Regions from separate parts of the Alkalihalophilus pseudofirmus genome, predicted to be linked through region 1. Evidence: predicted binding sites of a transcription regulator. Region 1 holds the regulator's gene; each other region holds the start of a gene.
The links. The regulator LexA, encoded in region 1, represses DNA repair genes until DNA is damaged. The targets are predictions, from matches to a motif close to CGAACATATGTTCG.

Region 1 (3,288 bases):
TTCCGCACACAAGTTCACCCTTGGGAGCGCGAGCAATATATGTCATCTTATTAATACAGTTAACCCCTTTAACTCAGTTAAAGGGGTTTTCTTTACTTCTTAATCCCTCTAAACTTTACCAACTTCTATATATCTACACAAGTCGTGTAGATCATCGTAACTGTCAGGCTTTGAATATATTCCTTCACAAAAAAACTGCATTTATAATGCTTTCTTGAGATCTGATTAGTTTTAATCCCATAAAATGTTTCGCATACGCTTTTATGAAATTAATGTAAAAAAATAAACAAAAACTAGAGTCTTGTCTATACGCTATCATACTACATGACATACATATAAGTATTCCAAGAAAAAAGGAGGGAAAGTTATGTGGTGGTGTCATAAGAAATGTGATCACGGTGGCTCTGACGTATGGGCAAATAACAAGAATGAAAATAAGGTAGAAAATGAGAATACTTTAAAAGATAAGAACTACAACTATAACGTTAACTATTCCTATGTAGAAGATAGTGGAAACTCTAATGTTAATGTATTTGTAGATACTGAGGCGTTTGCTAGAGCAAATGCACGCAGCGGCGATGGCGGCGGCCCAGTAGCAGGTGATCAAGATCGCAGGCGCCGGAGGGATCGCGATAGAGGTCCTGTAGCAGGCGACCGCAGAAGAAAACATTGCTGTAAATGCTGGAATTGGTTTTGGTAGGCAGCTAAGAAGTTAAGACCATAATTGAGGAGGAGAATAAAATGGGTCGTAAGAAAAGAGAAAGACGTCGTGATGTTGCTGGTGTTTGGTTAAATGCAGAAGTTGATAGTCATAATAAGAACCGCAACCGTGTAGATAATGAAAATACGTTAAAGGATAAGAACTACAACTTTAACTTTAATGAGTCTTATGTAGATGACAGCGGGAACTCAGAAGTAGACGTTTTCGTAGATGCAGAAGCTTATGCTCGTGCACGTGCACGTTCACGTAGATAATTCCGTTATTTAATGGGTATTAGCATAGCTAATGCCCATTTCAACATAAGAGAGGTGAATGACGATGCAACATCGTAATCGTAATCAAACAGAAACGAAAGCTTTCGTTCATGAAAGTGGAAATTCAGATGTTGATGTAACCGTAAATATTGACACTTCTGCTTTAGCGTATGCCTTTGCATGTTACTTATTTGCAGATGGACGGTTGGATCAGAATCAATATCGTACGATGGTAAGAGAGATGGACCGGCAGTTTAGACGAAGAGGGTATAAAACGAGCAAAGAAGATCACAATGCTCCGCTCATAAGGCCGTGGGCGTTTTAAACTCTTGTTCATATAGATGAAAAGTTTGAAAGCTTTCTAGCTTTTAAACTTTTCATCTTTTTTTTATAAATACAATCATAAAAAAAGCTTGTCCTCATAATATAGAGAACAAGCGTATTGAGGACAAGCTTTTATATGAATATTTAATGAAGGGTACGGAACACTCCGATGACTTTTCCGAGAACCGTTACATCTTTTAGTAAGATTGGTTCCATAGTAGAATTCTCCGGCTGCAATCGGATGTAATCTTTTTCACGGAAGAAGCGTTTCACTGTCGCTTCATTTTCTTCCGTCATTGCGACAATGATATCGCCGTTATTAGCAGTTTGTTGCTGACGGACAATGACCATATCGCCATCGTAAATACCGGCTTCAATCATACTATCTCCTTGGATAACAAGAACATAAACGGAATCATTTGTTACCAAGTGATCAGGAAGAGGCAAGTATTCCTCAACGTTCTCAATGGCGGTAATAGGCATACCGGCTGTGACTTTACCTACAATCGGAACGTAAGCCGTTTTCTTCTCATGCACAACTGGGTCTAGCTCATCCATTTCTAGTACTTCGATTGCTCTAGGCTTGGTAGGGTCTCGTCTGATTAAACCTTTTTTCTCAAGTCTAGATAAATGGCCGTGAACAGTTGAACTTGACGCTAGTCCCACCGCTTCTCCAATCTCACGTACAGAAGGGGGATAACCTTTTTTCTTCACTTCTATCTTAATGTAATCTAGGATTTCTTGTTGACGTTTTGATAGTTTTGACACGAATAACACCTCGCTTTTGTTTCCTTCTTGACTAAATTGTACCATGCGAACATACGTAATGCAAACATAAGTTCTAAAATTAGCTTGACACAAACGAGTGTTCTCATTTATAGTGAATGGGAACAAACATTCTTATGGGGTGATGAAAATGATCAGAAAATTTTCAGGACAAGAATTATTTATTATGATTACTGCGGTTTTCGCATTGATGTTTATGTATAGCTCGATTCTTTTCTCTGGCGGAAATATAGACCAAGATGATATGACAAATACGATTGCACAAGAGTATGATTTAGTTAATAATGAGCAAGAGCCGCTCTCAAACGGTGAAGTTATAAAAGCCGGCCAATTAGATGCTTTAGACAAAGATGAATCAACAAAGGAGATTGAAAATCTGTATGCCTATGCGTACGAACAAAAAGACAAGCAAAATGATAAATAATAACCAAGCTATTATTTATTGTAGAGTAAGCACAGAAAAAGAAACACAGCAAACATCCATCGAAAGACAGAAAAGTGAATTAGAAAAGATAGCTGAAGATTACGGGCTAGAAGTGGTGCACGTAATTGAAGAGAAAGCAAGCGGTTATGAAATCGATCGTGAAGGAATATTGAAATTACTAGACCTTATTAAGGAAGACAAAGCACAATCAGTTTTGGTCCAAGATGATACTCGGCTTGGGCGCGGACATGCGAAGATGGCTATCCTTCATCAGCTCCGAAAAGATGATATTACAATCTATACGATTCAGGATGAGGGAGAGCTGCGCCTATCGGAAGCAGATTCGATGGTTCTTGATATCGTCTCAATTGTTGAAGAGTATCAACGTAAATTACATAATTTGAAAATAAAGCGAGGGATGAGGGCAGCGGTGGAAAGGGGATATAGACCTCAAGATAATCTAAGCGGCGAAAGAATAGGCGGCAGGGATAAAAAGGAAGTACCCATTGAAGATATTGTCCGGCTTCGTGAGCGTAAATTAACTTTTCATGATATAGCTGCGACATTAAGAGGTTTCGGTTATGATGTTTCAAAAGCCACTGTCCATCGCCGGTATCGTGAATATGAAGAAGCGAAATCAAATCAAGATTTAAACAGCTAAATTAGCTCGTAAAGCTCAATACACCTCACTTGATAGTGTTTATAGATTCATGATACAGTAGGATTTGTTCATATTTAGATATGTACATTTTAAATGTGATCATATTTACGCGTGTTCA
Region 2 (3,288 bases), 710 kb from region 1:
AAGACGACCATAATGGTCGAAAAGGAGATCGTTGTCATTGTAAGCAAGGAAGAAGAGATCGTACTTAACAGAGTTTGAGCTAGGGAGATATCGGTTATAAGAAATGCAGGGAGCTTGGTGAGCAGAGTGCTGTGTGTGATAACATATTGATCTGCTAAGTAGCTTATCACCGCTAAAACAATTGAAGCGATACTGTAGACAGCAGGGATAAACCAAAATTGATTTCGCAATTTTATTAATAGCGGATGCACATTTCCTCCCCCTCTTAACCCGTTTTATGTAGTATGTACGAAAAGGTTATCTCTTATTTTGGCAGGAATAAGAGCAGCAAATCTTGAAGAAGGTAAAGAAGTCCATATACGATTTTAAGATAAAAAAGGAGTGCATAACGATGGCTATTCAAAATCCAACAGATGAGAAAATCAAAGAGGTGCTACATACGAGTAAGCGCATTGCTGTTGTAGGATTATCCGGAAACCCAGACCGAACGTCTTATATGGTGTCTGAAGCGATGCAAAATGCAGGCTATACGATTATTCCAGTCAATCCTACTGTAGATGAAGTCCTTGGGGAGAAAGCAGTGGCAAGCCTGAAAGAAATTGACGGTGAAGTCGATATTGTTAATGTATTTAGAAGAAGTGAATTTCTACCCGAAGTCGCTCGTGATACGGTTGAAATCGGTGCAAAAACATTTTGGGCGCAGCTAGGGGTTGCAAATCAAGAAGCGTATGATTATTTAAAAGAGAATGATGTGGAAACTATTATGGACCGCTGCATTAAAGTAGAGCACGCTAAATTTAAATAAGCCTAAATAAAAACGTGCCTTATTATCTAGGCACGTTTTTATTCGTTTGATTGAGAGTAGTAGATGAGGTTATCGGTCCATTTTCCAAACTCATGTATGAATCCTTTTCTTATACACTCGTACTGCATGCCTGCTTTTTCAGCCAAGGCGATGGAGGCGTTATTATCTAGATTGATATGTGCTTCAATCCGGTGATAATTTAACTCCGTATGAGCGAGACGCAGCACTTCCTTTACGGCCTCTGTCCCATACCCTTTCCCCCAGTGTTGATTATGAATGGTATACCCAATTCTGCCCCAATGAAAGTTTTCTCTCATTAAAGTAGATACATCGATCACGCCTAAGTGAGTATGATCGCTCTTGTTAAACACACCAAATACATATAATGAATCCTCCTTGGCCATCCCTTGATGCCGGTTGACCAAGTCATAAAACCATTGTTCTGTGCACATACTCATATCAACCTGCCCCTCATCATAGAGGTGCACAGAAGGCTTCCGGCTTGAGTATTGGTTAAACCAATTCACATAATCATGGTACTGATAAGGTCTTACGATCAAACGTTCGGTAAACCCTGATAGTTGAAAAGTCTGCACGCATTAGTCTCCTCTACATTTGATATCTCAATTATTATAGCATGTGAGATCAATGGCCAATCGTCAATCTTTCGTCAAAATCCGCTATGACTTTTTTCATAGAAAAAGCAGGAATCCCTAAAAGAGGTTGCGAATACTGAAATAACAGCTACAATAGTAAAGGCAATGGTGAACGTGCATTAAACCACTAAATGAACACAGGTTAAAGACCCAATAGAAACATGTGTTCGTTTGTGCTACAATACAAGTAGCATGTTGAAAGGAGTACCAATCTTGGCTAAGAAACAACATCTTGATTATAACGATGACGCAATACAAGTATTAGAAGGATTAGAGGCGGTTAGAAAACGCCCAGGTATGTATATAGGAAGCACGGATGGACGAGGACTGCATCATCTCGTTTATGAAATCGTAGATAATGCTGTAGATGAAGCTCTTGCAGGATTCGGATCATACATAAAAGTTACGATTCACCGTGACAACAGTATTTCAGTCACAGATGAAGGCCGGGGTATGCCTGTTGGAATGCATAAATTAGGCAAGCCAACTCCAGAGATCATTTTAACTGTATTACACGCAGGAGGTAAATTCGGTCAAGGAGGCTATGCAACGAGCGGCGGATTGCATGGCGTAGGGGCGTCTGTTGTAAATGCCTTGTCAGAATGGCTCGTTGTTGAAATCAAACGCGATGGAACGGTATATAAGCAGCGTTTTGAAAACGGCGGTAAGGCAGTGACAACCCTAGAAAAACAGGGGACGACTAGAAAATCTGGTACAACAATTCATTTTAAACCAGACCCATCGATTTTCAGCGTGACCACATATAACTTTGAAACGTTATCAGAGCGGCTGCGCGAGGCTGCATTCCTTTTAAAAGGGTTAAAAATTGAGCTTTGTGACATGCGCAGTGACCAAGAGAACGAGATTTTCCATTATGATAATGGGATCGAAGCGTTTGTTGAATATTTAAATGAGGATAAAGAAACGCTGCATCCTGTTGTATCGTTTTCAGGCGAACACCAAGAGATTGAAGTAGAGCTTGCGTTTCAATTTAACGATGGCTATACAGAGAGTGTCTTATCGTTTGTTAATAATGTCCGCACAAAAGACGGCGGTACGCATGAATTAGGCGCCAAAGCTGCGATGACACGAGCAGTGAATGAATATGCTCGTAAGGTGAAGCTTCTAAAAGAAAAAGAGAAGAACTTGGATGGATCTGATATCCGTGAAGGCTTTACGGCTATTGTGTCTGTTCGAGTGCCTGAAGCAAAGCTGCAGTTTGAAGGACAAACAAAAAGCAAGCTAGGGACACCTGAAGCACGTTCGGCTGTAGATGGGCTTGTTTCAGAAAAGCTCTCCTATTTCTTTGAAGAGAATCCTGATATCAGCACGATGCTGATCAAAAAGGCGGTAAAAGCAGCTCAAGCGAGGGAAGCAGCAAGAAAAGCCCGTGAGGATGCGCGTAACGGTAAGAAGAGCAAGCGAAAGGATGTTCTCCTAAGCGGGAAATTAACACCAGCTCAATCGAAAAACCCTAAACGTAACGAATTATATCTCGTTGAGGGTGATTCTGCCGGTGGTTCTGCTAAACAAGGACGTGATCGTAAATTTCAAGCGGTTCTGCCTCTTCGCGGGAAAGTGATTAATACGGAGAAAGCTAAGCTTGAAGATATTATGAAAAACGAGGAGATCCGCACAATCATTCATACGATTGGAGCGGGTGTAGGGGCAGACTTTGACCTCGACGATGTGAATTACGATAAAATCGTTATCATGACCGATGCTGATACGGATGGCGCGCATATTCAAGTGCTCCTCTTAACATTCTTCTATCGCTATATGCGCCCGCTTGTTGAAGCAGGTAAAGTATATATTGCGCTTCCGCCT
Region 3 (3,288 bases), 1.2 Mb from region 1:
TAGTGTCTATCGCTTGAAAAGGTGAAAAATTCCTTGAAATCATGTACCATTAAGCTGAAACTACAAATTGGAGGCTTACATAATGATTAATGAAAAACGTTTAGTAGATGAATTTTTAGAGCTTGTACAAATTGATTCAGAAACAAAGTTTGAAGCGGAAATTGCACCGATTTTGACAGAAAAATTCACTTCTCTTGGAGTAGAGGTAGTTGAAGATGATGCAGCTGATAAAACAGACCACAGTGCAGGAAACCTCATTTGTACATTACCGGGAACAAAAGATGGGGTAGATGCAATTTATTTCACTTCTCATATGGATACAGTTGTACCAGGTAAGGGAGTTAAGCCGTCAATTAAAGATGGATATGTTGTCACAGACGGAACAACGATTTTAGGTGCTGATGATAAAGCGGGTATTGCAGCGATGCTTGAAGGGATCCGCGTGCTTAAAGAACAAAATATCGAACACGGGACGATTCAATTTATTATTACGGTCGGAGAAGAATCTGGACTTGTAGGTGCAAAAGCAATGGATCCTGCTCATCTAAAAGCGAAATACGGCTTTGCGCTAGATAGTGATGGACCTGTAGGTAATATTATTGTAGCGGCACCAACACAAGCAAAAGTTAAAGCCGTTGTACACGGCAAGACTGCACATGCCGGTGTTGCTCCAGAGAAGGGGATTTCAGCTATTACAGTGGCAGCAAAAGCAATCTCAAAAATGCCTTTAGGTCGAATTGACGAAGAAACGACAGCAAATATCGGCCGTTTTGAAGGGGGAAGTCAAACGAATATCGTGTGCGATCACGTGGCTATTTTGGCGGAAGCCCGTTCTTTGGTGAATGAAAAAATGGAAGCGCAAGTAGCGAAAATGAAAGAAGCGTTTGAACAAACGGCTAAGGAAATGGGTACAAAAGCTGACGTTGAAATTGATGTGATGTATCCAGGGTTTAAGCTAGGTGATGGTGATGAAGTTGTTGAAGTGGCTAAACGTGCAATGACAGCGATTGGCCGTACACCGGAATTACTTCAAAGCGGCGGAGGAAGTGATGCAAATATCTTCGCAGGACACGGAGTGCCGACTGTTAACCTTGCTGTAGGTTACGAAGAGATCCATACAAAGAATGAAAGAATGCCGATTAAAGAGCTTGTGAAGTTATCAGAAGCAGTAGTAGCGGTAGTAAAAGAAGCGGCAAAATAATTAAGGGGTAAAGAGACCGGTGGACTTAAGAAGATTCATCGGTTTTTTTCTATTTATAGGGAATCTTACATACATAAAAGAGGGCCAGATGATGTTAATTGTTTGTATGGTTTATAAATAAACAAACACGAGCAATCATGCAATCATCACCTGGTATACCTCGAAAACTTACTATCTATACTATAGCTCAAAGAAGTTTTTCTGGGATGTTTCGGCAGAAAGAGATAACGACTATATAGTCATTTTGCCGATCGTGCGGAATATTGCGTGGGTCCATACATTTGGATAAGTTCTAGTGTAAAAATGGCGATTGTTGCGGTGAATACCGTCCGAATTCTATGCTTTCTAACACCATTTCCTCACTGTCACCGATTATAGATGCAATTTGTGCAATCGTAGGTGACTTGGCATGTTCCTTTTTATATGCGTGGAGGAGAACGACAATGCGGTCGAATACATCGGCATAGCGCTGATCACATTTCAACTGATAGTGGGTCATAATAAGACACCTCCAATTTGCAGGCTTTCGACAAAAACCTTATCGTTTCGCCTGCTACTTTAACCTTATCTGAAATATACATGAAAGGCAATGTTTTTTTAAATAAAATCGCAAAAAAATATTGACTTATACTTTGTATCCTTGGTATGATACTAGTTTTGGCGAAAATTAAAAAAGTATGAGAATGGATTCTTTTAATTAAAATTGGTGATGGTACAGCAATTATTTTAGGACCAATAACTTTTAAAAACGAACATTCTTTCGTATAATTAAGTGTAAAGGAGTGGGATCATCATGAATCAAAGAAGAGTTATTTTTCATATTGATATGAATAGCTTCTATGCCTCTGTGGAAATGTCATATGATCCCACTTTACTAGGAAAACCTCTTGCGATTGCTGGAAATGTAGAAGAGCGTCGCGGAATTATTGTCACCAGCAGTTATGAGGCTCGTGCAAAAGGGGTTAAAACAACGATGCCAGTTTGGAAGGCCCTTCGTCTTTGTCCGGACTTAGAGTTAAGAAGACCAAATTTTGAGCGGTACAAAGAATCGTCCCGTGCTTTATTTGAGTTATTAAGAGAATACACTCCGCTTGTTCAGCCAGTATCAATTGATGAAGGGTATTTGGATGTAACAGCGTATCTGTCCAAAATACACCCTCTGCATTTGGCCGCAGAAATTCAACGCCGTATTAAAGTAGAGCTTGATTTGCCATGTAGTATTGGTATTGCCCCAAATAAGTTTTTGGCAAAGATGGCAAGTGACATGAAAAAGCCTAATGGCATTACCATTTTGAGAAAACGAGATATGAAAGAGAAGTTATGGCCTTTGCCAATTGGTGAGATGCATGGGATTGGAAGGCGCACTGTAGAAAAGTGGGAAAAGAAAGGGATCAAAACAATTGGTGATCTGGCACATGCTCAAATGGGAGATGTTCAAGCCTGGTTTGGAACAAACGGCCGAAAGCTTCACGAACGAGCAAATGGTATTGATCATCGCCCGGTAGACCCTGAAGCGATCTACGAATTTAAAACAATTGGCCATTCAACCACCTTAAAGCAAAATACTAAAAACATGGCGGTGATTGATCAAACGTTGAAGCAGTTATCCCAATCAGTCTCAAGGCGCCTTGAAAAAAAGCAAGTCTTTGCAAGAGGGGTCCAGCTGACGATCCGCTATCATGATTGGCAAACGATTACGAGAAGCCAGAAGCTCTCAAATCCTGCTCAAAAGCCTGAAGATCTCTATAAACAAGCTAAACAAATTTTCCTAAAAGCATGGAACCAAGAATCTGTCCGCTTACTAGGTATCAGCACATACGATTTGATTGAGCAGCAATATGCTTATAAGCAACTCGATCTCTTTCATTATCAAGATGACATAAAAGAAGAAAAGCTTTCTCATTTAGTTAAGGAAGTGCATGAGAAATTCGGAGAGCAGGCACTGCAAAAAGGATTGTCTGGCAAATGGAAAAGAAAAGAAGTAGCATCAACTGAAGAAGGGACGAGTTTTAGCAAAGATTTTCTAGAACCAGAATAATTCTGGTTCTTTTTTTTGTTTTAAGAATGCCCATGTAAGATGGGCAAGG

Region 2: a site for LexA is predicted at 1,618-1,631, ahead of parE (DNA topoisomerase IV subunit B). Genes of this name have one in related genera too.
Region 3: a site for LexA is predicted at 1,951-1,964, ahead of PQ478_RS06465 (DNA polymerase IV). Genes of this name have one in related genera too.

What each region holds. Positions count from the first base shown of each region.
Region 1 covers NZ_CP117835.1:2,488,864-2,492,151, reverse strand. Annotated here, with positions in the region: gene glnA (type I glutamate--ammonia ligase) at 1-54, shown strand, start outside; gene PQ478_RS13390 (hypothetical protein) at 368-700, shown strand; gene PQ478_RS13385 (hypothetical protein) at 742-975, shown strand; gene PQ478_RS13380 (hypothetical protein) at 1,040-1,300, shown strand; gene lexA (transcriptional repressor LexA) at 1,444-2,067, opposite strand; gene PQ478_RS13370 (hypothetical protein) at 2,216-2,509, shown strand; gene PQ478_RS13365 (YneB family resolvase-like protein) at 2,472-3,170, shown strand.
Region 2 covers NZ_CP117835.1:1,780,968-1,784,255, forward strand. Annotated here, with positions in the region: gene PQ478_RS09535 (DUF2254 domain-containing protein) at 1-251, opposite strand, end outside; gene PQ478_RS09540 (CoA-binding protein) at 392-805, shown strand; gene PQ478_RS09545 (GNAT family N-acetyltransferase) at 844-1,401, opposite strand; gene parE (DNA topoisomerase IV subunit B) at 1,654-3,288, shown strand, end outside.
Region 3 covers NZ_CP117835.1:1,246,893-1,250,180, forward strand. Annotated here, with positions in the region: gene PQ478_RS06455 (M20/M25/M40 family metallo-hydrolase) at 83-1,201, shown strand; gene PQ478_RS06460 (hypothetical protein) at 1,494-1,700, opposite strand; gene PQ478_RS06465 (DNA polymerase IV) at 1,992-3,239, shown strand.